DNA from 4 places in the Xenorhabdus littoralis genome. Region 2 is predicted to be linked to each of the others. Evidence: predicted binding sites of a transcription regulator. Region 2 holds the regulator's gene; each other region holds the start of a gene.
The links. The regulator CRP, encoded in region 2, controls carbon source genes, mostly activating them, when cyclic AMP is high. The targets are predictions, from matches to a motif close to ATGTGANNNNNNTCACAT.
Positions count from the first base shown of each region.

Region 1 (7,542 bases), on a different contig from region 2:
GGCACCACTATTGCCCGCAGTCACTGCAATATTGAATCTATATCAGGCCTGAAAAACCTTGAAAACTTGCAAACAGTGCTGGCACGTCGTCAGTCTGGCTTCAATTGTGAGATTGTGGCTTTCCCGCAGCACGGTTTATTACTTTCTAAATCGGAACCGTTGATGCGTGAAGCGATGATGATGGGGGCGGATTATGTCGGGGGACTCGATCCGACCAATGTTGACGGTTCAATGGAAAAGTCCCTTGATACAATGTTCCAGATTGCACTGGATTATGGAAAAGGGATAGACATTCATCTGCATGAAACCCATCCGGCAGGTATAGCGGCAATTAATTACATGTTGGAAACTGTAGAAAAAACACCACAATTAAGAGGCAAACTGACTATCAGCCATGCCTTTGCGCTGGTGACGCTTAACGAACAGCAGGTGGATGAAATCGCTGTTCGAATGGCAGAACAGCAGGTGACTATTGCTTCGACAGTACCTATCGGTACGTTGCATATGCCTCTCAAACAGCTGCGCGATAAAGGTGTATTTGTGATGACCGGAACGGATAGCGTGATTGATCACTGGTCGCCGTTTGGTTCGGGTGACATGCTGGAGAAGGCAAATTTGTACGCACAGTTATACATTCGGCCAAATGAGCAAACGTTGTCTCGTTCTCTGGCGATTGCCACCGGAGACGTGCTACCGCTCAACGGTAAAGGTGAGCGACTATGGCCTAAAGTGCAGGATGATGCCAGCTTTGTGCTGGTGGATGCCTCGTGTTCTGCCGAAGCGGTGGCACGTATTTCGCCACGAACAGCGACTTTTCATAAAGGAGCAATAGTGTGGGGAAGTGTGAGAAAAACAGGATAGGAGTCAGATTATTTACAATATCCTTTGATGGTTATATATAAACAAAAATCCACGCCGTGGCGTGGATTTTATGGATACTCTTCGTCTCGATAAGACATGTTGAGATGTCGTAGGACGAAAAATATTATTTAGACGTTGAACAAGAAGTTCATTACATCGCCATCTTTAACGATGTATTCTTTCCCTTCAGCACGCATTTTGCCTGCTTCTTTCGCGCCTTGTTCACCTTTATAAGTGATGAAATCTTCAAACGCGATGGTTTGGGCACGGATAAAGCCTTTCTCAAAGTCAGTATGGATTTTACCCGCAGCTTGTGGAGCGGTAGCACCTACAGGGATCGTCCAGGCACGAACTTCTTTCACGCCTGCGGTGAAGTAAGTTTGCAGATTCAGCAGTTCATAGCCCGCACGGATAACTCGGTTCAAGCCGGGTTCTTCCAGACCTAATTCAGCCATGAATTCTTCGCGATCAGCGTCTTCCAGTTCTGCGATATCAGATTCAATGGCAGCACAAACAGGAACAACAACCGAACCTTCTTTTACCGCGATGGCACGAACGGTATCAAGATGTGGGTTATTTTCGAAACCATCTTCATTGACGTTGGCGATGTACATGGTTGGTTTCAATGTCAGGAAGCTCAGATAGCGAATGGCGGCTTTTTCTTCCGCGCTCAGGTCTAAAGCCCGCAGCATACCCGCTTGTTCAAGGTGAGGGAGGCATTTTTCCAAAGCTTCCAGTTCGGTTTTTGCGTCTTTATCGCCACCTTTGGCTTTCTTCTGTACACGCTGGATAGCACGTTCACAAGTATCCAGATCGGACAGCGCCAGCTCAGTATTGATAATGTCAATATCAGCGGCTGGATCAACCTGACCGGAAACGTGAATGATGTTGTCGTTTTCAAAGCAACGTACAACATGGCCGATTGCTTCTGTTTCACGGATATTGGTCAGGAATTGGTTACCCAGACCTTCACCTTTTGAAGCACCTTTTACCAAACCTGCGATATCCACGAATTCCATGGTCGTTGGCAGGATGCGCTGTGGTTTGACAATCTCAGCCAGTTGGTCGAGACGTGAGTCCGGCATCGGCACAACACCTGTGTTTGGCTCGATAGTGCAGAACGGGAAGTTTGCTGCTTCGATACCTGCTTTGGTCAGCGCATTGAATAATGTAGATTTCCCAACGTTAGGCAGGCCAACGATACCGCATTTGAATCCCATATATTTATCACCTTAAATCACTTATAAACCAACGGGTAATTACGCCTGTTGGTGAGTTATACAAAATTGGCGCTATTATACACGCAATAACCTGATGCGCCACGTACTCCCGGCTAGGCGCCGGCTTTAAAAGCGTGCAGGCGGTTAATCGCCTTGCTCATACCATCTTTAATGAGAATATCAGTGCAGCGCAATGCTTCATCAATGGCATCGTCAATCAGTTGTTGTTCACTGGCAGGGGGCTTGCCAAGGACAAAACCCACGACTTTATTTTTATCTCCCGGATGACCAATGCCAATACGCAGGCGATGAAAATTCGGATTATTGCTGAATTTGTTCTGAATATCTTTCAGACCATTATGGCCGCCATTGCTGCCGCCCAATTTCATTTTTGCCACACCCGGCGGCAGATCCAGTTCGTCATGCGCTACCAGAATTTCGTCCGGTTGAATGCGGTAGAATCCGGCAAGGGCAAGGACGGATTTACCACTGAGATTCATGAAGGTGGCTGGCACCAGTAAGCGGATATCCTGTCCATTGATATTGATGCGGGCAGTATAGCCAAAAAATTTACTCTCTTCTTTCAGGGACTGGTTATAGCGTTGTGCTAACAAATCGACAAACCATGCTCCGGCATTATGTCTGGTCTGCGCATATTCAGCCCCTGGATTTGCCAGGCCAACGATTAATTTTATATTACTCACAGTTTTGGTTCGCTTATTGGCAATAAAATAAAAAAGAGGATTAGTTTACCTATCTCAAGGCCTGAGTACAAAATTCATTATGGTATTGAAAAGTATCATATGAATTATTTTAAGATAGTCATTTGGGGGCCGGTGTTTTTGGTAATGATTCTGTTTAACAAATATTAATCTGACAGAATGTAAAAGATTAGGTTTTAATCTGTACAACTTGTGATCACCACCGCAATAACCTTTTAAATATTAATACTATAATCAATGCAGGAGAAGGTATCTACTTTCGTGCTTTTGAGTCCGTTTTGTTTACGAATTACGTTCGCAAAAAGTATTGGAGGTCGGCTATGAAACGTAAAAATGCTTTTATTCTGGGTAACATTCTTATGGGATTGGGAATGATAGCAATGTTCTCCAGTCTGGCCTATGTTTTACTCAGTCATATTTTCGGGTTTGGGCAGTCTGAACTATTGACAGGTAGCGCATTAATGGGGCTGTTTGTTGGCGCATTGATTTGGTTGGCAGGAGCCCGTATTGGTGGTCGTGAAGAAGTTGCTGACAAATATTGGTGGTTAAAGAATTACGATGAACGTTACCGCCGTAAAAAACATCAGCATCTGTGATTTTTATAGTGATTGGATTCAGCAAATGTAGGCAAGGCGGTAATTTTTACCGCCTTGCCTGTCTCTTTTTGCTCGATACTCGATAAAAGTAGACGTCAAAAGCTGACGTTGAAACCTAAGTTGAAATCATAATCATTATTTGATGAGTTATTGCTCTTTTCGTGTGATACGGCTGCAAACGCCCGAAAATCATGGGTCAGATTGGCATTAACCCCCACTGTATATTGAAAACGGTTTCTATCTGGCTTCTGTCCCTGTTGAACAAAACTCGTTTTAGTGGAATTGATCGCGCTGCGAAGTGTATTGCGTTTACCATCAAATTGATGATTGAGCAGGATAGAAGCGTAAGGGTTGAAACGACCTAATTGGGTATCAACCCGCCAGCCCAGTGAAGCGATGCTGGAGTTATAGTGCTGGGCACCAAAATGCATGGAAGTACTATTGCTGCCGGATTCACGATAACCATCGATATTGCCTTTATCCCACGCATATTGAATGATTGGGCTGGTCGTCAGGTAATTGGTGATAGGGATAGTCCAGCCAGCCGTGAGCCGCCAACCCCACTGTTTACCCGTGGTAGAGCCCGTTTCCCTGCGGGTCGCCTGGCCAAGTTGGATAGTACGGAGCAAGCTATCGTAATGGGTATGTGAATAATGAAAATCACCGCTTAACCAGCCGTTGTCAAGATAGTTCCACAGCGCATAAGCCGTCAGAACATGAGCCCGTCCATCATAAGTGAAGTTATTAGTTGAATTTTCTTCGCTTCGATAGTGTGAAATAGTTGCTCCCAACAACAAATCATCTGTCAGCTGGTAATCACTACCCAATGTAAAGGTGTTATTGTGATTGCCGGTATAACCGCCGAATACACCAAATTTCCCTTTGGTATTACGAGAATTATGCAGTTGTTGAAGATGCCCATCAAGCGAGGACAGAACGCTTTTGAGAGGTATGTGGTTAGCCTGATTCAACGCCATGACCTGTAATGGTGCATTATAAATGGACATAATGTACTGACCGATCATCCGATGTCCGTAAGGACTGGGGTGGAAATCATCGGAAAACAAATATGTCTGACTTTTATCAAAATCAGGGTCGGAAGAAGAACATTCCGCTGCATATTTACCTAGTGGGCAAGGATATCCGAGGGTATTGGAGATACCATATATAATCGGGTTCTCAATCACTTCCCGTAAGAGGAGATTGATATCGGCACGCAGGATATTGCCGTTACCCAATTGATTATCTTCTTTCTGGTTATATTCGTTGGAAAATTGGGAGGCAATCTGGGTGCTCTTCTTATAGGCATCAAGCAGTTGTTGATAGATCTCTTTCGCTTTGGTTGGATCTTGGGGAGCTGCATTTTCTGCTATTTTTTCAAGAACACCTTCGATAACTTTTTGTCGAATATCAGTATTTGGCGTGGGATATTTATTAATAGCTTTGTGGGTTTGTTCCAGAATTTCCTTAATTTGTGTATCCGGGACCTGGCTTTTTTTTAATGCGGCAGTAAGTACTTCTTCCATAATTTTGGGAGTGGTTCCGACATCAGGAACATTGGGGACAATAACCAAACCTGCACCAGAATTAATGAGTTGATTGACCTGCGATGCAGCAGATGCAGAACTGTCATTGATAATATTTTGTGCTTTTTCTTTATCACCATTGGCTACATATTCCAGAGCTTCAGCAATATTATTACCACCAACCCAATGTATATACAGACCATTAGGATTAGCTTGTCCGGAATGTTGTTGCAAATAATCATCGACTTGTTCTTTGGTCGAAGGATTAAATAGATGATGCTTTGAACTTAATAAACCATCAGCAGTTGCTCCGGCTATTGCATAATTAGTTCCGTCATTCTTAGATGGGATTAACTTTTTGCCGGTGAGTTTTCTGGTTATATATTCATCATATAGTTCAGAGTCTTTTCCATCTGTTGTGAATCTTCCCAAATTACCGCCGTCACTTAAACTATCACCAAAAACATAAACATTGTCATAGGCATGGGCATTTGGAATGCAATTAAATAGAAATGCTGTCGTTGCTGATATCAAAAATTGTGCTTTTTTCATTCCCAGTTCTCCTGAAAAATAGCTTATTTTTTTAAATTTCCACAGCACCTTGAATTAAAAGAATATTCATCCATCCACTTGACGTTTGTCCTTTTTGATTAAGGGCTGTCCTTTTAATGATTTCAGCCCGATACTACTTCTGTCTCTATATATGGAAGTTAAACATGATGTTGGTATGTGTATACGAGCGTTGAATGGCGGGGGGAAACAAAAAACGCAAAGCATTTATACCCAAATCTATTGGGACATATTTGCCTTGCGTTTCTGATTACAGAATTTAGAAGCTAGCGTTGATGCCTAAGCTGAAATTGTAGTTAGGATCTTGGTCATTGCCGTCATTACGGGTAACGGAAGCAAATCCGCGCACGTTATTGATTAGATTTGCATTCACGCCGACAGTATATTGACGCCAGTTGCTGCTCTGTTTGCCACCTTCTTGTACAGAGGACGTTTCGGTGGAATTAATGGCGCTGCGCAATTTGTAGCGAGCATCATCGAACTGATGATTGAATTGAACAGCAGCATAAGGGTTGACGCGACCTAACTTCGTATCCACCCGCCAGCCCAGTGTACCGACTTTAGAGGTATAGTTCTGATCACCAAAATGCATGGAAGTGCTATTGTTACCGGATTCACGGTAACCATCGATCTCACCTTTATCCCAGGCATACTGAATAACCGGGCTGGTGGTCAGATAGCGGGTGACTGGGATATCCCAACCTGCGGTGATGCGGGCTCCCCACTGTTTACCCGTAGTAGAACCTGTTTCCCTGCGGGTCGCATAACCAAGCTCGATGGAACGGGTCAGGGTGTCATAATTGGTGCGAGAATAATGCACATCGCCGTTCAGCCAACCGTTGCTGTAATAATTCCACAGTCCATAAGCCGTGAACACATGACCATGACCGGCATAAGAGAAGTTAGCCGCAGGAGTACGCTCGTCTTTATAGTTAGAATACATCGCACCCAGCAGCAGGTTATCAATCAGCTGATAATCGCTGCCCAGCGTAAAGGTTTTATTCTGGCTGCCGGTAAATCCACCGAAGACACCGGTTTTGCCTTGCTCATTGCCGCCATTGCGCAGTTGTTGCAAATGGCCGTCAAGTGAAGAGAGGGCGCTTTTAACAGGGGCACGGTTAACTTGGTTCAGCGCCATTACCTGTGATGGTGCAATAAAGATAGAGGCCATGTATTGGGCTTCAATTTTATGCGCTAATGGATTTGGGTGGAAATTGTCAGAAAATAAAAACTTTTTGACAAAATCGGGATCATCGGAGGAACATTTAGCGGCACTCTCGCCATATGGGCAGGAATAGCCTAATGTATTCTGAAAGCCATAAATCAGCGGGTTAGCGATGACTTCATTCAGCAAGCCATTGATATCGGCACGTAAGATATTGCCGTTTCCTTGGCTGATTTGTTTGTCTATTGCCTCGTTATAGAGATTTATCAGCTTTGTCGCACTTTCTCTGGCTTTTTTATAGCCCTCTGTAAGTTCTTTTTCAATTGCTGTAGCGGAAGCTCCTGGAATTAATTTTTCACCTTTTTCCGCTAATGTATGAAATACTTTTTTTAGCGCCAAATCATGTGCCGCATCATTGGGAATCACATGTTTATTAATTTCTGCATGAACTTCTTGCAGAATAAAATTAATCCGATCTTCGGAAACCCCTTTACCTTCCAGACCTGTTTTTATTAAGCTCTCGAATAACTTAGGCGTAATACCCACATCAGGAACCGTCTGCACAACCACTAACCCTGCACCCGCAGTGATAAGGCTATTAATTTGGCTAGAAGCAGCGGCAGCACTGGTTTTGACAATTCTAAGCGCCTCAAGAAGATCTTTTTGGCCTGCAATTAAGGCTTCAGCAAGATCATTACCGCCCACCCAATGAATGTATATGCCATTGGAATCTGCCCGGTTATTATGCAGGCTGAGATAATCATCAACTTGTTTTTGGGTATTGGGATTAAAAGCATCCAATTTCGGATCTTGACGTGCCATTCTAAGCGCAGTGGCACCACCTTGAGCATAATTGGTTCCGCCATCTTTGGATGCGGTCGG
Region 1 is NZ_VCDP01000078.1:26,433-33,974, reverse strand. It holds gene FE394_RS16615 (amidohydrolase family protein) at 1-861, shown strand, start outside; gene ychF (redox-regulated ATPase YchF) at 990-2,081, opposite strand; gene pth (aminoacyl-tRNA hydrolase) at 2,195-2,785, opposite strand; gene ychH (stress-induced protein YchH) at 3,124-3,399, shown strand; gene FE394_RS16595 (autotransporter outer membrane beta-barrel domain-containing protein) at 3,495-5,477, opposite strand; gene FE394_RS16590 (autotransporter outer membrane beta-barrel domain-containing protein) at 5,755-7,542, opposite strand, start outside.
Region 1: the regulator CRP is predicted to act here: its motif matches at 2,994-3,011, upstream of pth (aminoacyl-tRNA hydrolase).

Region 2 (7,542 bases):
ATGCGTTTAACGCACTGGATTTACCCGCATTTGACCTACCGGCAAACGCTACCTCAATGCCCACATCTTGAGGCAGGTGGCGAATGTCAGGTGCACTCGTGACAAAGTGGGTCATGTGATAGTTGTAGTTTTTGATAGTCAAAATGATTCTCTCCTAGAGAAATACACAAAAATAGCGCGGTGATTATACCGAGAGCAATGGCTTGTGGACAGGTGTAACTTTATTCCGGTATTTTTGTAACCCGAAATCTCTTGGATATATATCGGCATTTATAATGATAGAGAACGTCGTAGATAATCAGCAAAAAGCGTGTATAACTCCCCTTGAGCTGTAATATGCAAAACAAGCTGAATTTCTGGAACGCTGGGTGCGCCATGCTCGGATGATAATATATACAGATCATCGGTTAATGCACTATGCGGTAATAATCCAATCCCAATCCCATGTTCTACCGCGCTTTTTATGTTTTCGAATGAGGAACTGACATAAGCGAAGAAATACGGTTTTCCTACATGTTCCAGCGCCTTAACTGCACAGTTTCGAATAACACAGCCTTCGGCAAAAATGACTAACGGGATTTCTTGGATTTTATTGAAATATTCGGCTCTTGAGGCGACCCAATGCAATGAATCGATATACAGGATGCTTCTGTTATTGGCGTTAATTGGTTGTCCTGCCATTTCTTTAGTAATGGCCATGTCTAATTGACGTTTTCCCAGTAGGTCAGTAAGAACAGCCGATGAGGCCGCAGTAATTTCTATTTTTAATCCAGGATATTCAGCCAGACACCAAGAGATCGCTTCATGCAGATTTTTGATGCCAAAATCATCAGGAACACCGAGCGCTATTCTGCCTTTCAGTTGCGATTTTTTCACTGATTGAAGCGCCTGTGTCATACGGGAAAGAATGTCTTTGGCCGCAGGTAATAGCTGTTTTCCTTCATCGGTTAAACCAATAATATAGCCTTGGCGTCGATCAATCAGGCGGCAGCCGATATCCTCTTCAAGCCGTTTAATGCTAAGGCTAAGCGTAGACTGTGTACGTCCTAACTCTTCACCTGCTTTAGCAAATCCGCCATGTGTGGCAACAAACACAAATGCACGTAGTTGCTCAAGCGTTATCCCACGCCCATCAAAACGATTGGTACGAGTATCCAGCGTCATAGAGTTACCCTTGCGGCCATCATTGAGAAATTCAATGATAAAAAAGGAATTATTTATTTAACAAAATTAAATAACTATCACAACATTGCCAAACAGCATATAAAAATTCATGTGGGAGCGATTTTAAATGGCTATGATCGTTGCGCCAATATTTTTGATCATATTTATCGGTTATTGTTTTGGTCGTTTGAATCCTGATAGCGGACATTCTGATAAATTAATCAATGATTATGTACTTTATATCGCACTCCCGGCCTTATTGTTTCTCGCTATTGCAAAAGCTGAGATCAATGAATTGCGGCAGTGGGATTTTATTACTGCTACTCTTGTTGGCATTGGTGCCGCGTATATTTTAGGGGCGTTGATAGCAAAAATCATGGGAATTGGTTTACCTGAATCGTCGATTTTAAGCATGGGGGCGTGTTATGGCACTACCGGATATATGGGTGTCCCAATCCTGATTTCTGTTTATGGTGAGTCTGCTGCATTGCCCGCAGCTATTGCCACTATCCTGCATAATATTCCCGCTATTATGGCCGTTATCATTAGTTACGATATTTTTTCCACGCGGCAATCTGGCAGTAAAATATCCATTGGTCACACTCTTGCTAAGGCATTAAAAACCACATTGACTAACCCTTTAACTGTCTCAGTTATTACTGGTTTGGTCTTTGTTATCTTCAGGTTCCCCGTCCCGGAATTTCTGCAATCTTTTGCGGGTTTTCTTGGGAATGCCGCCGGTCCAACGGCGTTATTCGCGTTGGGATTAGGATTATCCCGCCTTAAAGTTACAGAACATATCAATGGCGGGGCGCTACAACTTGCAGTGCCGATGTTGCTCCTCAAATTAGGTATTCAACCACTGGTTACGTTTATCTGCGCTTATTATCTCTTGGGGATGCAGCAGAAAGATAATGTCTGGTTGATTGCCGCTGTCGTTATGGCTGCTCAGCCGATCGGTGCAGGAGTATATGTTTTTGCCAACAAATATGGTTTCAAACAGGATGTTATTTCCCTTTCTATTATTATCTCCCTGCTTATTGCATTGGCGACGATGCCTGTTGTTCTGCAATTGTTTTCTGCGTAAGTTTGGAGGGTCATCTTCAACGAAACAATGTGATACTAGAATGCGTTAGCGTGGAAAGCGCATCAATATTGAGCTTATTCCGAAAATAGCTTTCGTCAAAGTATGCGAATATAAAAGTTTCACAGATAGATTTTCTCTCAATTCATCTAAAATACTCGTAAATGTAGGTAAATCTTTGGAAGTTATTCCCATTGGGAATTACACTTAATGAGTTTTGTTGTTATGAGTTTTATTGTTGACCTCAAAAAATAAAGGAACCATCAATGTTTAAACGTATTTTAGTGTCGTTTATGACTGCATGTGCTATCAGTGCGATAGCTGTTCCAGCATTGGCTGCCGAAACCCACGTAAAGCTGATGACATCAGCCGGAGAGATTGAACTTGCGTTGGATGGCGATAAGGCACCAATGAGTACTAAGAATTTTGTTCAGTATGTCAATGATGGATTTTATAACAACACTATTTTCCATCGTGTGATTCCCGGCTTTATGATCCAGGGTGGCGGCTTCACAAAAGATATGAAGCAGAAAGCCACCAGAGATCCCATCAAGAATGAAGCAGACAACGGTTTACGTAATCTTCGTGGCACTATCGCTATGGCACGTACCGCAGATAAAGACAGTGCAACCAGTCAGTTTTTTATCAACGTTACCGATAATGCTTTCCTTGACCACGGGCAGCGTGATTTCGGTTATGCCGTTTTTGGTAAAGTCGTAAAAGGCATGGATGTGGTAGATAAAATTTCTCAGGTCAAAACAGAAAATGTTGGTCCTTACCAAAATGTACCCGCGAAACCGATTGTGATCTTGTCAGCTAAAGTTGGGCCTTAATTGATCGAAAGCATGTAAGACGGTATTCAGATAATCATAATTGGTTATTTGAGTGCCGTCCGGTGTTTCCCTTATCCTTTCTTCCCCTCTCTGCACGCCCCTATTTTAAAAATACTTCTGTGGTATGATGAGTCCCCCCGTTGCCGTTGATACTGCTTTACCTGATTTTACCGTAATACAGAATGCATAATACCCTAATGGGGTAGGGCGACTTATAAAACTATAAAATCAGTAGGATATACTCCTATGTTACTAATAATAGATAACTACGATTCTTTTACATTCAATTTATATCAATATTTTTGCGAGTTAGGGACAGAGGTTTTAGTTAAGCGCAATGATGAGCTACAGCTTGAAGATATCGAAAAGCTGGCGCCTACACACTTAGTTATTTCTCCAGGGCCTTGTACGCCGGATGAAGCAGGCATCTCACTGGAAGCGATTTCGCATTTTGCCGGTAAGTTGCCTATCCTCGGTGTGTGTTTGGGGCATCAGGCGATAGGTCAGGCTTTTGGTGCCAGCGTTGTCAAAGCCCGCGAGATAATGCATGGGAAAACCAGTCTGCTCCATCATAGCCAGCAAGGAGTATTTAAGGGTTTGGATCATCCATTGACAGTCACTCGGTATCATTCTCTGGTCATTGCGGCTGAAACGCTTCCTGCCTCATTTGAAGTCACAGCATGGAGCCAGCGTAATGGTGATGTGGATGAAATCATGGGAATACGTCACCGCACCTTGCCATTAGAAGGAGTGCAGTTCCATCCGGAAAGCATTCTGAGTGAGCAGGGACATGAGTTATTAAATAATTTCCTAAAATATTAATCAGATACTACAGGCAGTCCCTCACTCTGGCTTTTTTTATTTGCTCTAATGTGATTTTTTATTCATATTTAGTGATTATTATTTCACTTCGATATGGCAAATATAAAAATAAGGTGAGGGGAATGGCAGAAAAAACAGCAAAAAGCAGAAATGATTACGATCAGGTTATGCTGCCAATCTATGCGCCGTCGAGCTTTATTCCGGTCAGGGGTAAAGGTAGTCGGGTATGGGATCAATTAGGTAAAGAATATATTGATTTCGCTGGTGGTATTGCGGTCTTGGCGCTGGGACACTGCCATCCCGCCCTGGTGGATACCCTGAAACAGCAAGGTGAAAAATTGTGGCATGTCAGCAATATTTTTACCAATGAATCCGCCTTAACCTTAGCGCAAAAATTGATTGATGCGACGTTTGCACAGAAGGTTTTTTTCGCTAACTCTGGTGCGGAAGCCAATGAAGCGGCATTTAAATTAGCTCGTCGTTATGCAATTACCAGCCATCATCCCGATAAAACCAAAATTATTGCTTTCCATCAGGCGTTTCATGGGCGCACATTTTTTACTGTTTCGGTAGGAGGACAACCGAAATATGCTGAAAGATTCGGGCCTAAACCTGCTGATATTGTCCACGTTCCTTTTAATGATTTAGATGCTGTCAGGGCTGTGATCGATGATCGCACCTGTGCTGTTGTTTTGGAGCCGATTCAAGGAGAGGGTGGTGTTACTCCCGCAACGACAGAATTTCTTCATGGTGTGCGTGAGTTGTGCCATGAACATCAGGCTCTGCTGATTTTTGATGAAGTGCAGAGTGGAATGGGGCGGACAGGCAAGTTATATGCTTATCAACATGATGGGATCAATCCTGATATTCTGACGACGGCAAAAGCGTTGGGTGGGGGATTCCCAATCAGTGCGATGCTGACGACCGATGATATTGCGGCTGCAATGGAAGTAGGAGCTCATGGGACAACTTATGGCGGAAATCCGCTGGCTTGTGCCATTGGCTGTACTGCATTGGATATCATTAACACGCCGGAAGTGTTGACGGGAGTGGGAAAACGTCACGATCTCTTTATCCACGCCTTGGAAAAAATAAACCAAAAATATGGCATCTTCCATGAAATCCGGGGAAAAGGGCTGCTTATCGGAGCGGTACTGAAATCTGAATATCAGGGTAAAGCCGGAAAAATATTGCAACAAGCGACAGAGCAAGGCGTGATGTTATTGAGTGCCGGAGACAGTATTTTGCGCTTTACGCCATCATTAATTATTCCTGAGGATGAGATAACAGAAGGCATGGCGCGGTTGGATGCAGCAATAGCACACGCGTTAGCGCTTTATTGTTCGAAAGAAGGTGGTTGAAAAGAAACTGCCTGAATCCTGAATAAAAAAAGCCAGTGCAGAAAATAGATTGCACTGGCCGAGTTTCAGGTTTTTTCAGGAACTAACGGGTTCCATAAACAACGATGGTTTTACCATGTGCAGAGATCAAGTTTTGATCTTCCAGCATTTTCAGGATACGGCCAACTGTTTCACGGGAACAACCCACAATCTGCCCAATTTCCTGACGTGTGATTTTGATCTGCATACCATCAGGATGCGTCATCGCATCAGGCTGTTTTGCCAGATTAAGTAATGTTTGGGCAATACGGCCTGTGACATCCAGAAAGGCTAAGTTACCTACTTTTTCGGAAGTTGTTTGTAAGCGGCTTGCCATCTGAGCAGATAAACGCATTAGAATGTCTGGATTGACCTGAATTAACTGGCGAAATTTCTTGTAAGAAATTTCAGCCACTTCACAGGCACTTTTAGCCCGCACCCAAGCAGTACGTTCTTGCCCTTCTTCAAACAATCCAAGTTCACCAATGAAATCCCCTTGATTTAAATAAGAGAGAATCATTTCCTTGCCTTCTTCATCTTTTATTAAAACGGCAACTGAGCCTTTAACAATGTAGTAAAGCGTCTCTGCTTTCTCGCCTTGATGAATAAGCGTGCTCTTGGATGGATATTTGTGAATATGGCAGTGTGACAAAAACCATTCAAGAGTAGGGTCTGTTTGTGGCTTGCCGAGAACCATTCGCTTTATCCTCTGTTGTTATTTCTGCCTTTATGATAAGAGAAACAGACAGTTTCTCTTTAGGCTAGCTTTATAAAGTCAATAGATTAACATATTAACTTGCTGAAAAACTGATAAGCGGAAATTTTATATGAATGAAAATATGTACATGTCGGTGTATTTATCTTAATCCATATTTCTTGTCAGCCCGCTTGTAACCTAGTTTGTAACACAGGAAAACATTTCTGTCTTCTCCTGTATCGCTTCAGCCTATTAAACTGGTTGCCAGATTACCAGAAATCAGTCTAAAGAGTCGGTTTTATTGTTTCTGTATTATTGTTTTTTGTTACCCGTTTTATTAAAAATAAAATTAGATTTAATTTATGAGATTTTTTTGCCTTCCAATAATTGTTGAACGAGAGGTGCCATAATTAATTCCATGGCAAGTCTCATTTTTCCTCCCGGAACAACGATGGTATTTATGCTGGAAATAAATGATCCCTGAAGCATTGCCAGTAAATAAGGAAAATCAATTTGGGTTAGGCCACGAAAGCGAATTACGATAAAACTTTCGTCCAGCGAGGGAATGGCTTTGGCTGAAAAAGGATTAGAAGTATCAACGGTGGGAACGCGCTGGAAATTGATATGAGTACGTGAAAACTGCGGTGTGATATAGCGGATATAGTCATCCATTGAACGGACAACGGAATCCATGACCGCTTCTCTGGAGTGTCCGCGCTCGCTGGTATCACGGATTAGCTTTTGTATCCATTCAAGGTTGACTATCGGAACAACGCCAACCAGCAAATCCACATAACCGGCGACATTGTGTTGCTGGGTGACAACACCGCCATGCAATCCTTCATAAAACAGAATATCAGTGCCTGACGGCAAAGGTTCCCACGGTGTGAAAGTACCCGGTACTTGGTTATAGGGTACGGCCTCATCGTAGGTATGAAGATATTTCCGGCAGCGGCCGCTACCTGTTTCTCCATACTCATAAAACGTTTTTTCCAGCATGCTGAAATCGTTGGCTTCTGGCCCGAAATAACTGATATGTCTGCCCTGTTCTTTCGTTTTCCGAATCTCGGCATCCATTTCAGGACGAGTATAACGATGGAAACTATCCCCTTCGATTATTGCGGCAGTGGCGTCTAGCTGTTGAAATATTTTGCGAAAAGCTACACTGGTTGTTGTTGTTCCAGCTCCACTGGAGCCAGTGATTGCAATGACCGGGTGTTTGGCAGACATGAACAGACTCCTTAATCAATAAAAATTGGGATCATCTTTTTTCAATCAGTCGCTGAGGATGCATAAAATAAGTCAGACCTTATGGACGGAACATCTCTTTAGGTACGATATTGACCGTTTCGTGTAATTCAGACCATACCAGCAGAACCTCCCCCCGTTCAAGTTGACGTTTGACATCCTGTACTTTTTGTTCAAGTGTTTTTTCCTGTTCGCCGTAATCCGTGCCTTCCCGCAGGACAAAACTTTCGATTAAAGTGTAAAGAGTATCGGCTTCCAGCTGTTGCCACGGGATCATCATTGTGATTGCTCCTGATGATGTTGTAATTGTTCTGC
Region 2 is NZ_VCDP01000040.1:25,076-32,617, forward strand. It holds gene yihA (ribosome biogenesis GTP-binding protein YihA/YsxC) at 1-142, opposite strand, end outside; gene FE394_RS11675 (LysR family transcriptional regulator) at 271-1,164, opposite strand; gene FE394_RS11680 (AEC family transporter) at 1,292-2,251, shown strand; gene ppiA (peptidylprolyl isomerase A) at 2,515-3,081, shown strand; gene FE394_RS11690 (aminodeoxychorismate synthase component II) at 3,328-3,903, shown strand; gene FE394_RS11695 (aspartate aminotransferase family protein) at 4,026-5,264, shown strand; gene crp (cAMP-activated global transcriptional regulator CRP) at 5,347-5,979, opposite strand; gene FE394_RS11705 (phosphoribulokinase) at 6,340-7,209, opposite strand; gene FE394_RS11710 (YheU family protein) at 7,289-7,507, opposite strand; gene FE394_RS11715 (hydrolase) at 7,504-7,542, opposite strand, start outside.

Region 3 (7,542 bases), on a different contig from region 2:
GGATTGCCACGTCGCGAGTAGTCGTGCGTTCTCGGTTCATTAAAACCAGTAAAGTTATATGTGCTGGAAAGATAAATAGGCGGCACTACACAACCATATTGTTCATCGATATTTGAACCACTCTGAACCGCGACTGTCGCTTGCTTACATTCCATAACCTTTACCCGTCATCGTTATTATTAGTGTCATGCAAGAATAACGATCAGACAGATGGACGTCAATACATCTAGACATCCAAAGCGCCTTACGGTTTAATACTGTCATTTGATATTATCGTTTGATACAAAATCGTTTGATACAAAATCGTTTAATACAAAAATTGAGCAGCGACTCCCATGGCCTATATTGCCTTTGGTTATATTTTATAAATTCATGCGATTGGGGCGATATAGTCGATAGGGGAATTATGCTAGACTAGCGTATAACCGATATGAAAACAGATCAGAAATATCCTCCGATTTCTGATTACAGTTACTTGATTTAAAAACTATTTAAGGTATCTCATGGCTGAGTGGAATGGTGAGTATGTCAGCCCTTATGCTGAACATGGCAAAAAAAGCGAACAGGTCAAAAAAATTACGGTTTCAATTCCGTTAAAGGTATTGAAAATCCTGACTGATGAACGCACTCGTCGTCAGGTGAACAATCTGCGTCATGCAACAAATAGCGAATTGCTGTGTGAGGCGTTTCTCCATGCGTTCACTGGACAACCTTTGCCTAATGACAATGATTTACGCAAAGAGCGTCATGATGAAATCCCGGAAGCAGCGAAAGTCATGATGCGTGAGCTCGGCATTGATCCTGAAACTTGGGAATATTGATACAACAAAAACGCCCGATGCAAAACATCGGGCGTTTTTGTTTTCACAACTATCTTGCCCGTATTAACTATCTTGCCCGTATTAACTACAGGCAAGAAAAAGTCATTACTTCTTAGCACCAAGAACGCTGAAACGTTTGTTAAAGCGATCAACACGACCACCGGTCGCAACATCACGCTGCTTACCAGTATAGAACGGATGGCATTCGCCACAAACGTCCAGGTTCAGTGCGTGATTTACGGTGGATTTGATTTTCATTACATTACCGCAAGAACAAGATGCAGTAATTTCTTCGTATTTAGGATGGATACCTGCTTTCATGGGAAAACCTCTGTTAAGGCCGTGTCGCCATCCAGCCCTATTGCCGCCAGACACCACACGTCGTGTTGATTAAAATAAGTATCGGTAATTTCTATACCAAAGGCGGCGGATCATACAGAATATCGGTTTATTGCGCAATGATATCTGCTAATTTGCTATGATATCCTTGTATCACGATGTGTTCTTTTATGTATTCTTTTATCTGGTCATTAATCATCCGGAAATAACCTTATGACAGTTGTTCAGGTTGTGTTACCTGTCCCCTTAACCCGCGCTTTTGATTATCTATTACCCTCAGAATTACCCTTGCCAGCCATTGGTGTTCGGGTACTGATGCCATTTGGTAAACGTAATGCAATTGGTATCGTAACGGGTATCGCAGACAGCAGCGAATTCCCCCTTGAACAACTCAAGTCTATTTCCGCCATTCTGGATACCCAACCACTTTTTCCTGACGATCTCTGGCAATTGCTTCTGTGGTCAGCCAATTATTATCACTATCCGTTGGGCGAGGTTTTATTTCATGCCATGCCTGTTTTGCTGCGACAGGGGAAAGCAGCAGAGTTCTCTCCACTCTGGCAATGGCAAGTCACGGATGCAGGGCAAGAATTTCCGCTTGGGCAACTACGTTCTGCCAAACAAAAGCAGGCTTTGGCTGCCTTGCACCAGAAACCCATTTACCGCCACCAAGTCTCGGAATTGGAGCTAAGTGACAGCGCATTAAAATCACTGAAGAAGAAAGCATTGATCGACCTGCACCCAATACAACCGGAAGCAGAAGATTGGCATACACATTTTAAAATCATCGGCGAGCGGTTACAACTCAATACAGAACAAGCTACTGCGGTAGGTGCCATCCGCGCAGAAGATCAAACTTTTTCTCCCTGGTTACTTGCGGGAATCACGGGTTCAGGCAAAACGGAAGTGTATCTCAGCGTACTGGAAAACATTCTTGAACAGGGTAAACAAGCACTGATTTTAGTCCCTGAAATCGGTTTAACCCCACAAACTATCCGCCGATTCAGGGAGCGCTTCAATGCGCCTGTTGATGTTCTTCATTCAGCCTTAAATGACAGCGAACGGCTGGCAGTTTGGCTGCGGGCTAAACGGGGAGAAAATGCCATCGTTATCGGAACACGCTCTGCCTTGTTTACGCCCTTTGCTCATCTGGGGGTTATCATTATCGATGAAGAACATGATAGCTCTTACAAACAACAGGAAGGCTGGCGTTATCACGCCCGTGATCTGGCGGTATTCCGGGCAAAAAAAGAAAGTATCCCGATCATTATGGGAACAGCTACCCCCGCTCTGGAAACGTTGTACAACGTACAACAGGAAAAATATCGCCAACTAACCTTAACCAAACGAGCGGGTCACGCTCAGCCTGCAACACAGCATTTACTGGATTTGAAAGGCTTGCCATTAACAGTCGGATTATCACAACCGCTCATCAACCGCATTGGCGAACACCTGAAGGCTGATAATCAGGTCATTCTGTTCCTGAACCGCCGTGGTTATTCCCCCGCCCTGCTCTGCCATGAGTGTGGCTGGATAGCAGAATGCCAGCGTTGTGAGCACTATTACACCCTGCACCAAAACCATCGTCATTTACGTTGTCATCATTGTGATAGCCAACGCCCCATTCCACGCCAGTGCCCACAATGCGGCTCCACTAACTTAATACCCGTCGGTCTGGGCACTGAGCAGCTTGAAGATGGTATTACAAGACTGTTTCCGCATATTCCTGTCACTCGTATCGATCGCGATACCACCAGTCGCAAAGGTGCTCTGGAACAACAATTAGCTGAAATCCATCAGGGCGGGGCCCGCATTTTGATTGGCACCCAAATGTTGGCGAAAGGTCATCATTTCCCTGATGTTACGCTGGTCGCTTTGCTTGATGTCGATGGTGCCCTATTTTCTGCCGATTTCCGGGCAGCAGAACGTTTCGCGCAATTATATACACAAGTCTCAGGCCGGGCAGGACGAGCGGGTAAACGGGGAGAAGTTCTCCTTCAGACCCACCACCCTGAGCATCCCCTTTTGCAGATATTACTGGAGAAAGGCTACGATGCCTTTGCTCAACAAGCGATGGAAGAGCGGCACCAAGTACATCTGCCACCTTTTGCCAGTCATATCCTGCTGCGTTCAGAAGATCACGATAATCAGCAAGCTCCCGCATTTTTGCAGCAAATGCGCCAACTGTTTGAACATCATCAGCAACATAACGAACATTTATGGCTCATGGGGCCAGTACCGGCATTACAGGCCAAACGGAGTGGCCGTTATCGCTGGCAATTGATGATCCAACACCCTTCACGCATTTTTCTCCAGAAAATGATGACGGAGATCTATCCGCAAATCACCGCATTGCCACAAGCAAGGAAAGTGAAATGGAACATTGACGTTGATCCTACCGAAAGCTGATAACAGTAAAGTGCTAACCAATAACAGAAATAGAGACAATTATTTCCTCAATTTGCGAAGTATCTCTAAGAAATGATTCATATCACATTTTTTATGCAAACAAAGTAACTGATTGACTTATTAATCAGTTTAAAATGAAATTATTAATATGATTGTAGGAATCGTAGAAAACGATCTGCCAGCGCTCCCCTCCCAGGAATGACTGGCTTTTTTTTAGCAGCCGGAGAGCAATCGTTTCGCTGCCTGTAGAAAGTAAGGAGTGAACTTATGGAAAAAAAGAATTGCGCGTTGGCAACCATGAAAGATGTTGCCAAAGTGGCTGGTGTTTCTACCGCAACTGTATCAAGAACGCTTATGAATCCCGATAAAGTTTCCGCCCGTACCCGCCAGAAAGTCGAGAATGCTGTATTGGAAGTAGGCTACTATCCCCATAATCTTGCCAAGAATTTACGACGCAATGAATCCAGAGCAATTTTGGTTATCGTTCCCAATATCAGCGATCCTTTTTTTACCGAAGTCATTCGCGGCATCGAAGAAACCGCAGCAGAACATGGTTATTTAGTTTTAATTGGTGACTGCAAGCATCAACAGCAACAGGAACATGCGTTTATTAATCTTCTGATCACCAAGCGGATTGATGGCATGGTACTGCTGGGTTCCAATATTCCTTTCGATGTCTCCAAGGAAGAGCAGAAAAATCTGCCGCCGATGGTTATGGCCAATGAGTTTGCACCAGAACTGGAGCTACCGACTGTCCATATTGACAACCTGACATCCGCTTTCAATGCCACTCACCATTTGCAAAAACTGGGACATAAACACATCGCCTGCATTACAGGGCCGGATAACATGCCACTTTGCCACTATCGGCTGCAAGGTTACATTCAGGCACTTCGGCGCTCAGGGGTGGATATCCGCGAGGAGTATATTGTCCGGGGCGATTTCACCCATGAAAGTGGAGCCGAATTGGCAGAAATCCTGCTTACCTTGCCGGAGCCTCCGAGCGCGATTTTCTGTCATAGTGATATCATGGCGATAGGTGCAATGTGGCAAGCCAAAAAAATGGGATTACAATTACCAGAGGATTTATCCGTTATTGGCTTTGATAATTTAAATCTGTCCCAATATAGTGAACCTGCCCTGACCACAGTGGCACAGCCTCGTTATGAAATCGGGCATCATTCCATGCTTTTGTTATTGGAACAGCTTCAGGGTCGTTTGGTTTCCAAAGGTTCAAGATTATTGGACGCCGAGTTGGTCATTCGCGCAAGTACCTGTTCGCCTAAAAGCTAGCCAAATAACAGTAGGTTAAGTAAAATTATTTATCTATTCCTTAATTTTAATCAATCAGCGAATTAAACAGTGGCACAACGAGATTATGTGAGTCGCGGGCGTAGCAATCCCCGTCGTAAAAATACTGGTAAAAGTACTGGTAAGAAAAAAAATCAGGCTCAAGGATTCCCCAAAACTACATTAGCCGTTGCTGTGGCCTTAGTGGTCATATTTATTGGTGGCCTTTATTTCATCGTACACAGCAAAAAAGAAAGTGTACAAAATGCCCCTCAACCCACTCACCAAAAGAAAGGTCATGACCTGCCGCCAAAACCAGAAGAACGCTGGAGTTACATCAAAGAATTAGAAAACCGTCCGGTGAATGAGTCTTCAATACAGGACCCTACTGCAATATTGAATCAACCGCTAAAACCCGCAACCCAACTCACACCGGAACAGCAACAACTTCTTGAGCAAATGCAGGCAGATATGCGCCAACAATCGCCTATCTCATTGAAAGAAGTACCTTATAACAGTGATTCGGTTCCACGTTCACGCGTAGTTATCACCCCTCCTGCACAGCAACCATTTACGCAAGAACAAGCTACGCAACCGCAATCCGGGCAATATTCACCGGAACAGAAGCCAGCCGTTCCACAAGAAAATAAGCCATCAACCTCATCCCCAAATTCCGGTGAGGTCAGCAAACCAAAACCAACAGTAGATAAATCCAAATGGATGCTACAATGTGGATCTTTCCGGGCGATAGAACCGGCTGAATCTGTCCGTGCCAGCCTTGCATTCGCAGGCATTGAAAGCCAGATCACCACGAAAGACAATTGGAATCGCGTTATACTGGGTCCTTATAAAAATAAGGAAAGCGCTGAAAAGATGCGCGGACGTGTTGCAGGAGCAGGTGTATCTGACTGTATTCTCCGTCCTGCCGGGGGTTGAAAATTCAGAAAATTCCCCCATCTTAATCGCTAATAACCTACATACGGTGCTTTTATCAGCAATACCGCAAGCAGTTGCGGAATAATAGACCAAAGCTCCGTGTGTACCATTTTCTATTTTGTAACCAGAGGCTAACTCGTGACTACAATCGTAAGTGTCCGCCGCAATGGCAAAGTCGTCATCGGTGGTGATGGACAAGCAACAATGGGTCATACCGTTATGAAAGGCAATGTCCGCAAAGTACGCCGCCTTTACAATGACAAAGTCATCGCGGGTTTTGCTGGTGGCACTGCTGATGCTTTCACGCTATTCGAACTATTTGAACGAAAATTGGAAATGCATCAGGGGCATCTGACCAAAGCAGCCGTTGAACTTGCCAAAGACTGGCGAACGGATCGCATGCTGCGCAAGCTGGAAGCCCTGCTTGCAGTTGCAGATGAAAATGCTTCTCTGATTATTACAGGTAACGGTGATGTGATTCAGCCAGAGAATGACCTTATCGCCATTGGTTCCGGTGGTTCATACGCACAAGCCGCAGCGCGCGCAATGCTGGAAACAACCGAACTCGGTGCCAGAGAAATCGCAGAACGCGCCCTGTCTATCGCTGGTGATATCTGCATCTACACCAACCATAATCAAAACTTCGAAGAACTGCCTTCAAAAGCGTAAGGATAGATAGCATGTCTGAAATGACTCCTCGCGAAATTGTCAACGAACTCGACAATCACATTATTGGTCAGGATAAAGCAAAACGAGCGGTTGCCATTGCCCTGCGTAACCGCTGGCGCCGTATGCAGTTGGATGAATTACTGCGTCATGAAGTCACACCAAAAAATATTTTGATGATTGGCCCAACCGGTGTCGGTAAAACCGAGATTGCCCGCCGTCTGGCAAAATTGGCCAATGCTCCCTTTATTAAGGTTGAAGCCACCAAATTCACCGAAGTCGGTTATGTTGGTAAAGAAGTCGATTCCATTATCCGAGATCTGACTGATGCAGCCGTCAAAATGGTACGTCTGCAATCCATTGATAAAAACCGCTATCGTGCCGAAGAGTTGGCAGAAGAGCGCATTCTGGATGTCCTGCTGCCACCAGCAAAAAATAACTGGGGACAGTCCGAAACTCAGTCCGAGCCATCTTCAACCCGTCAGGCATTCCGCAAAAAACTGCGTGAAGGTCAGCTCGACGATAAAGAAATTGAAATCGAAGTTTCAGCCTCTCCGGTTGGCGTTGAAATCATGGCCCCTCCGGGCATGGAAGAGATGACCAATCAGTTGCAGTCCATGTTCCAGAATATGGCAGGCCAGCGTCAGAAAAGTCGTAAGATGAAAATCAAAGACGCATTCAAGCTGTTGATCGAAGAAGAAGCGGCAAAACTGGTTAATCCTGAAGAGTTGAAACAGCAGGCAATTGATGCTGTTGAACAGCACGGTATCGTCTTTGTCGATGAAATAGACAAGATCTGTAAACGCGGCCAGACTTCCGGCCCGGATGTTTCCCGTGAGGGTGTCCAGCGCGATCTGCTGCCACTGGTAGAAGGCTGTACGGTTTCCACCAAGCACGGTATGGTCAAAACCGACCATATCCTGTTCATCGCTTCCGGCGCATTTCAGGTTTCCAGCCCTTCTGACCTGATCCCAGAACTTCAGGGTCGTTTGCCAATCCGCGTTGAACTGCAAGCGCTGACAACTGAAGATTTTGAACGTATTCTGACTGAGCCTAATGCTTCTCTGACTGAACAATACAA
Region 3 is NZ_VCDP01000022.1:72,501-80,042, reverse strand. It holds gene metB (cystathionine gamma-synthase) at 1-155, opposite strand, end outside; gene metJ (met regulon transcriptional regulator MetJ) at 504-821, shown strand; gene rpmE (50S ribosomal protein L31) at 927-1,142, opposite strand; gene priA (primosomal protein N') at 1,374-3,569, shown strand; gene cytR (DNA-binding transcriptional regulator CytR) at 3,837-4,862, shown strand; gene ftsN (cell division protein FtsN) at 4,932-5,795, shown strand; gene hslV (ATP-dependent protease subunit HslV) at 5,934-6,464, shown strand; gene hslU (HslU--HslV peptidase ATPase subunit) at 6,476-7,542, shown strand, end outside.
Region 3: the regulator CRP is predicted to act here: its motif matches at 3,640-3,657, upstream of cytR (DNA-binding transcriptional regulator CytR).

Region 4 (7,542 bases), on a different contig from region 2:
GCATGTTGGTGCAGCGTATGCAGTCGGAAGCCGGAAAACGTGAGTTGGATATAGATATCAGGGCCATTCCCGCTCTGGAATTGGAAGCCTGTATCCATGAAGCGGATGTGATTTTGATCGGGCCACAAATTCGTTATGAACTTGCCCGGTTTACTGCACTGGCTGAACCATTGGGTAAACCCATCAGCTTGATTGATATGTTGGACTACGGTGCGCTTCGGGGGGATAAGGTACTGGATCATGCCTTAAGCCTGCTGGAGTAACTATTTTGCCAGATGGAGTGGATTTATGAGTATTTATACTTCTCTGACACGCATCGTAGAAAGTCATATTGCCCCAATTGCCGGAAAAATTGGCAGCCAGCGGCATATTATTGCGATACGTGATGGTTTTATTTCAGCCATGCCCTTTCTGATTATTGGCAGTATTATGCTGATTGTGGCAAATCCGCCTTTTGATGCCCAAACCTCATCTTCCTTTGGTCAGGCGTGGCTGACGTTTGCCAAAACCCACTGGGCAACAATCACGATGCCTTTCTTTATGACAATGGGATTGATGAGTGTTTTTGTCTCCATCGGAACAGCCTATAGTCTGGCAAAGTCTTATGGGCTGGATGGGTTGACCTCTTCGTTATTATCCCTGATGGCATTTTTGCTGGCTGCGGCACCGCAGGTCGACAACAAAATGCCGCTCGATTTTCTGGGAGGAGCCGGAGTATTCACCGCATTGATCTGTGCGATTTGGTCGGTCGAGTTGATTCGGTTACTTAAGAAGTACAATATCGCCATTCGTATGCCCTCTCAGGTTCCACCTGCCATTGCCCGCTCTTTTGAGTTGCTGTATCCCGTTATTGGTATTTTGCTGACGGTTTATCCCATCAGCCTGTTACTGCAAAGTGAATTTGATCTGTTGCTTCCCGCCGCCGTAATGCAGATATTCCAACCATTGATTGCTGTCGGGGATACGCTGCCTGCCATTATGTTACTGGTGTTGATCGCTAATTTACTGTGGTTTGCCGGAATTCACGGTGACAATATTGTCACCGGGCTGCTTAATCCCATTTTTATGGCCAATATCGCCGCCAATGCCGCTTTGATGACGCAGGGAATGGCAACCACTCAAATCCTGACTGCGCCTTATTGGTCTTTTTATGTCTGTATCGGCGGTTCTGGCTCGACGTTGGTATTGGCGTTTCTCTATCTGCGCAGCCGCTCAATTCATTTGAAAACCATTGGAAAACTGAGCGTTGTGCCCGCCATGTTCAATATCAATGAACCGTTGCTGTTTGGCTCTCCGGTCGTCATGAATCCGACTCTATTAATCCCGTTGCTGATTGTGCCGCTGGTCAATGCGGTACTGGCTTATGGTGCATTGCATCTGGATTTGGTGCAGAAGATGGTTGCCATTGCGCCGTGGACTGCGCCAGCGCCGATAGGTGCATTGATTTCTGCCGCTTGGGACTATCGTGCGTTCGTGCTGGTCGGATTGTTGATGGTGATTGATTTGCTGATTTGGTATCCCTTCTTCAAGGCGTATGAAAAACAGCTTTTAGCGGAAGAGCAGCAGGCAAAAGGTTTGGCTGAATCTGCGGCTCAATCGTAACGATGCCTATAACAGCTCATGACATAAGGGGATGAAAAGTGCCTATTGATTCGGGAAAACAAGATTTGAAACAGCAGGATTTTGAACAACAAATCATTGCGTTATTGGTGCATTCTGGCAGCGCGCGCAGCAACGCATTAATGGCATTACAACAGGCAAAAGAGGGTAATTTTCAGCAAGCCGAAGTATTGATGGAAGAGTCCCGGCAGGAAACTCGTGCAGCCCATGTTATCCAGACGAAGCTGATTGGATTGGATGAAGGGTGCGGCAAATTATCCATCAATCTAATCACGGTTCATGCTCAGGATCATTTGATGAATGCAATGGTGATTCAGGATCTTGCCAATAACATCATCGATCTTTATCAGCGTCTGCCGCCAATTGAGCGTCAGAAAGTATAGATTATAAGAAGAGGCAGAGATGAAACCGATCAAAATAGCCGTTATTGGCGGTGGCAGTAGTTATACGCCTGAATTGGTAGAAGGTATTATTCAGCGTAAGCATATGATCCCACTTTCTGAGCTGGCGTTGGTGGATGTGGAAGCCGGGCGGGAAAAGGTGGAGATCATTGCCGGATTGACGCGTCGTATGCTCGATCATTACGGATTGCAGGGTATTGCTGTCAGTGTGCATTATTCGCTGGATGAGGCGATCAATGGCGCTGATTTTGTCCTGACTCAGTTGCGTGTCGGGCAACTTCCGGCCCGTGCCGCTGATGAGCGTCTGGGATTGAAATATGGCCTGCTCGGGCAAGAGACGACGGGTGTGGGGGGATTTGCCAAGGCATTGCGCACAATACCTGTCTTGCTGGAAATTGCCCGTAAAGTTGAACGCTTGGCACCGGACGCTTGGATCATCAATTTCACGAATCCTGCGGGAGTTGTGACAGAAGCAGTAGCCCGCTACAGCAGGGCCAAGATCATCGGACTATGTAATGTGCCTGTTTCCATGCATCACATGATAGCCAATATGTTGCAGCAACCTTATCAGGATGTGACGTTGCGCTTTGCGGGTCTTAACCATATGGTCTGGGCGCATCAGGTATTGGTAAAGGGTAAGGATGAAACGGCGCGTGTGATGGAATTGCTGTGCAATGGCGCAGAGCTGACGATGAACAACATCAAGGAAGAACCTTGGCCGCCGGAATTTTTGCGGGCATTGGGGGCGATCCCTTGTCCTTATCATCGTTACTTCTACCAGACTGGCAAAATGGTGCAGGAAGAGAAAGAGAGTGCGGCCAGCAAGGGCACAAGGGCAGAACAAGTGATGCAAGTGGAGCGGGAATTATTCCGGCTGTATGCTGATCCAGCGCTGGATCACAAGCCGGATCAACTACGTTTTCGCGGGGGATCGTTCTATTCTGAAGTTGCATTGGAATTAATTTCCGCGATCCACAATAATCTTGGGACACAGTTAGTTGTGAATACGATGAATCGCGGAGCCATTCATGGCTTGCCGGATGATGCAGTGATTGAAACCAACTGTATTGTTGATGCTCAAGGCGCACACCCTCTGGCATTTGGTCACTTACCGGACAGTATGTTGGCTTTGACACAGCAAGTAAAAACGTTTGAGCGTTTGACGATTGAAGCTGCGGTTCATGGTGATAGGAAAGCTGCCTTGCTGGCGTTGGTAACGCACCCCTTAATTGCTGATGCTGCACTGGATTCAGCGTTATTGAATGAGGTATTGGATATCAATCGAATGTATTTGCCACAGTTTCAGTAAACAGGAATCGGTTGATTGGAATGACAAGGAAAAAGCATGGTAACACTGGAAGATGTGGCGGCTTACTCTGGCGTTTCCCGCGCCACGGTATCACGGGTTGTCAACGGAGATAAAAATGTCAGGGCGGCAACCCGCGCGAAAGTAGAGAGTGCCATTGTGGAATTGGGATACAGCCCCAATTTGGCGGCACGTGAGCTGGCATCCAGTCAGAGCCATACGCTGGGATTGGTGACGACGTCTTACCGTGGTGGTTTTTTCGGTGCTTTGATGGATAGCATCCAGACAGAAGCAGAATTGCATGGCAGGCAGCTTCTGGTCACACAGGGAAAAAACAGCGCAGAGAATGAATGGCAGGCCATTTCTCATCTGCACAGCCTGCGCTGTAATGGCATAATCCTGCATGTTCGTGCCATCTGCGATGAGAAATTGAGACAACTTGCAAATGGCGGACGTTCTTTCGTGCTGTTGGATCGGTTGGTCACAGGATTGGAGCAACGTTGTGTTGTCTTTGATCACCATCGTGCGGGTTACCTTGCTACCCAGACATTGATTGAGCATGGACATACCCGGATAGCCTGCGTCAGCGGCCCTTTAACCCGTCATCCAAGCCAACAGCGCCGTCAGGGATTCTGGGATGCCATGCAGGATGCGGGATTACAACCCATAGCCTGTCTGGAGGGTGAGTATGATCTGCAAAGTGGTTACCGGCAAACCCGGACTATTTTGGCAGCATCTCAGCCTGATGCCCTGTTTTTCTGTAGTGAAGAAATGGCACTCGGCGGACTGCTGGCGATAACTGAGCAGGGTCTGAGTATTCCGGAAGATATCTCTATTATCTGTTATGACAGCGGCGAACGGGCGGCATTTATTCATCCGGCGCTGACCAGTGTTCATTTTCCCATCACTGACATGGCGCGTTTCGCGACGCGCTTACTGCTCGAACCAGACACACAGCACCCTGCATTTACACCCCGGATTATTTATCGGGATTCGCTCAGGCGTGTGTAAATCATCACAGTTTCGCACCCTATAGGTTAATGAGATGAGCGTGTGTTGGCATTTTTAGCTAAAAAGCGTGTTGTTATGGTATATAGATATGTTAAAACCGCGAATTATCTATCTATTTTATCTATCCGTTTGTTTCGATAATTGATTACACTACAGTGAAAATGAAGAAAAAAAGACCAGCTTTACAAGATGTTGCGAACCTCGTTGGGGTCACTAAAATGACGGTCAGCCGATTTTTACGTAATCCGGATCAGGTTTCTGAAGCTCTGGGAAAACGGATCGCTGAAGCTGTGGATCAACTGGGTTACATTCCCAATCGTGTACCGGATATTCTTTCTAATTCTACCAGTCGTGCAATAGGCGTTTTGCTTCCTTCACTGACCAATCAGGTTTTTGCGGAAGTTATTCGCGGGATCGAACATATTACTGATCGCAATGGATATCAGACCATGCTGGCGCATTATGGTTACTCTGCCCAGAAAGAAGAAGAGCGTTTGCTTTCTCTGCTTTCTTACAATATTGATGGCCTGATTCTGGCGGAGCGTGCACATACCCCCAAGACATTGAAGGTGTTGCAGACAGCGGGTATTCCCGTCGTTGAGCTGATGGACAGTGTATCGCCCTGCATTGATATCGCGGTGGGGATTGATAACTTTGAGGCTGCGCGCCAGATGACGATGGCGATGATTGAGCGCGGTTGTCAGAACGTGGTCTACTTTGGTGCCCGACAAGATGAACGGACGCTGATCCGTTTGCAAGGGTTTGAAATGGCGATGCGCAGTTCCGGCCTTCAACCAAGAAAAATGATGACACCGGTCAGTTCATCCTATTCTTTGGGCGCACAGCTTTTACAGGAAACCTGCCAGAAATATCCTGAAACTGATGGCCTGTTTTGCACGAATGACGATATTGCAATCGGTGCGATTTTTGAGTGTCAGCGTCAGGGCATCAAAGTACCGGAAGATATTGCTGTAGCTGGCTTCCATGGTCATGATATTGGTCAGGTAATGACGCCAAAACTTGCCAGTGTGCTGACTCCCCGTGACCTGATGGGGCGTAAATCTGCAGAAGCTTTGCTCGCCCGTTTAAAGGGTGAAAAGCTGACACAAACTCTCATTGATGTTGGATTTACTCTTTCATTGGGTGAAAGCGTTTAAGGGGCAGACGTGTTTAGGGGATGAAAGTGTTTAAATTTTGTAGATCAAAATGATGCTTTCCCATCTTCAATTGCGATAAACCTCACATTTTCCTTTTTTAGCGATCCTGATTGATTGCTCATTATCCTGCGCTACTGCTAATGTTACTGGTAATAAGTTACCGGTAACATTTTTGTTGGCTATATTTTGTTGGGCGTTGTTTGATACGACGCCATCGCAAAATCTTGCAGTGAAGCCACAAATATAGCCGGGCAGTAAGATTTATATAAAGGAGTTTTATATGAGCGATACCCAGCAGCTAAACCATGTTTTTGTATTGATGGGGGTATCCGGCAGCGGTAAATCTGCGGTTGCCAGTGGTATTGCCCGTGAACTGGGCGCTGCATTTCTTGATGGGGACTTTCTTCATCCCCGCGCCAATATTACGAAAATGGCACAAGGACAGGCCCTGAATGATGACGACCGCCAACCGTGGCTGAAAGCACTTAATGATGCCATTTTTGCTATGCAGCGTACCAATCATGTCTCTCTGCTCGTATGCTCCGCCTTGAAAAAAAATTATCGGGACATATTGCGTGAAGGTAATAAAAATCTCTCTTTTCTCTATATGAAAGGGGATTTTGATTTAATCGAAAGCCGCCTGAAAGCGCGCAAAGGACACTTCTTTAAACCACAGATGCTGATTTCACAATTTGAGACATTGGAAGAACCAGGCTGTGATGAAAAAGATGTTCATCACATTGATATCAAACCAGCTCTTGATGAAGTCATCAAAAACACCATTCGATCTGTTGATCTCACAATTAAAACGACTGATCACACAATAAAAACCACTGACTGCATTAACGAGGGACATCAATGAGTACCTTAACTCTGGTTCTGACCGCCGTTGGCTCTGTTCTTCTGTTATTGTTTCTGGTGATGAAAGCCAGAATGCATGCTTTTATTGCCCTGATGCTGGTTTCAATGGGGGCGGGGATTTTTTCTGGTATGCCGTTGGAAGAAATCACCCAAACCATGCAAAACGGTATGGCGGGTACATTGGGCTTCCTCGCCGTGGTTGTGGCGCTGGGGGCGATGTTTGGCAAGATCCTGCATGAAACAGGGGCCCTTGACCAGATTGCCGTGAAATTGCTGAGCAATTTTGGTGAAAAACGGGCGAATTATGCACTGGGGATCGCTGGGCTGATTTGTGCATTGCCTCTGTTTTTTGATGTGGCAGTCGTGCTGTTGATTGGCGTGGCATTTGCTGTTGCCCGTCGTACAAACGGCAATGTCGTGAAATTGACGATCCCACTGTTTGCGGGTGTTGCGGCCGCCGCCGCATTTTTGGTTCCGGGGCCGACACCGATGCTGCTGGCATCCCAGATGGGAGCGGACTTTGGATGGATGATCCTGATTGGCCTGAGCGCGGCAATCCCGGGCATGTTATTGGCTGGCCCGATATACGGTAACTTTATCAGCAAATATGTGACACTGGATTTACCAAAAGATCTGAGCACACCAAGCATTGGTAAAAGCCAGATGCCTTCCTTTGGTTTCAGTCTGGCGCTGGTGCTGTTCCCGCTGATATTGGTGGGCCTGAAAACCATTGGCGCCCGTTTTGTTGATCCGCAATCAACGCTATACCATTGGCTGGAGTTTATCGGCCATCCTTTCACTGCGATTTTGATCGCATGTTTGGTGGCTATTTATGGGCTGGCTATTCGTCGGGGCATGAGCAGGGAGAAAGTGATGGATGTCTGCTCGGCAGCCATCCAACCGGCAGGGATTATCTTGCTGGTGACAGGAGCGGGTGGAGTCTTCAAACAAATTCTGGTTGATTCCGGTGTCGGGCCTGCATTAGGTAATGCGTTGGTTGGTGCTGGTCTGCCAATCGCTCTGGCATGTTTTATTCTGGCGGGAGCGGTGCGTGTCATTCAAGGTTCGGCAACGGTGGCATGTTTGACCACGGTGGGATTAGTCCTGCCTGTCATCGGTGAACTGGGTTATTCCGGTGCGCAAATGGCGGCGCTATCCGTATGTATTGCTGGCGGCTCTTTAGTTC
Region 4 is NZ_VCDP01000062.1:11,381-18,922, reverse strand. It holds gene FE394_RS15290 (PTS sugar transporter subunit IIB) at 1-263, shown strand, start outside; gene FE394_RS15285 (PTS sugar transporter subunit IIC) at 289-1,602, shown strand; gene FE394_RS15280 (PTS lactose/cellobiose transporter subunit IIA) at 1,641-2,003, shown strand; gene FE394_RS15275 (6-phospho-beta-glucosidase) at 2,023-3,330, shown strand; gene FE394_RS15270 (LacI family DNA-binding transcriptional regulator) at 3,367-4,338, shown strand; gene gntR (gluconate operon transcriptional repressor GntR) at 4,500-5,495, shown strand; gene gntK (gluconokinase) at 5,776-6,357, shown strand; gene gntU (gluconate transporter) at 6,354-7,542, shown strand, end outside.
Region 4: the regulator CRP is predicted to act here: its motif matches at 5,566-5,583, upstream of gntK (gluconokinase).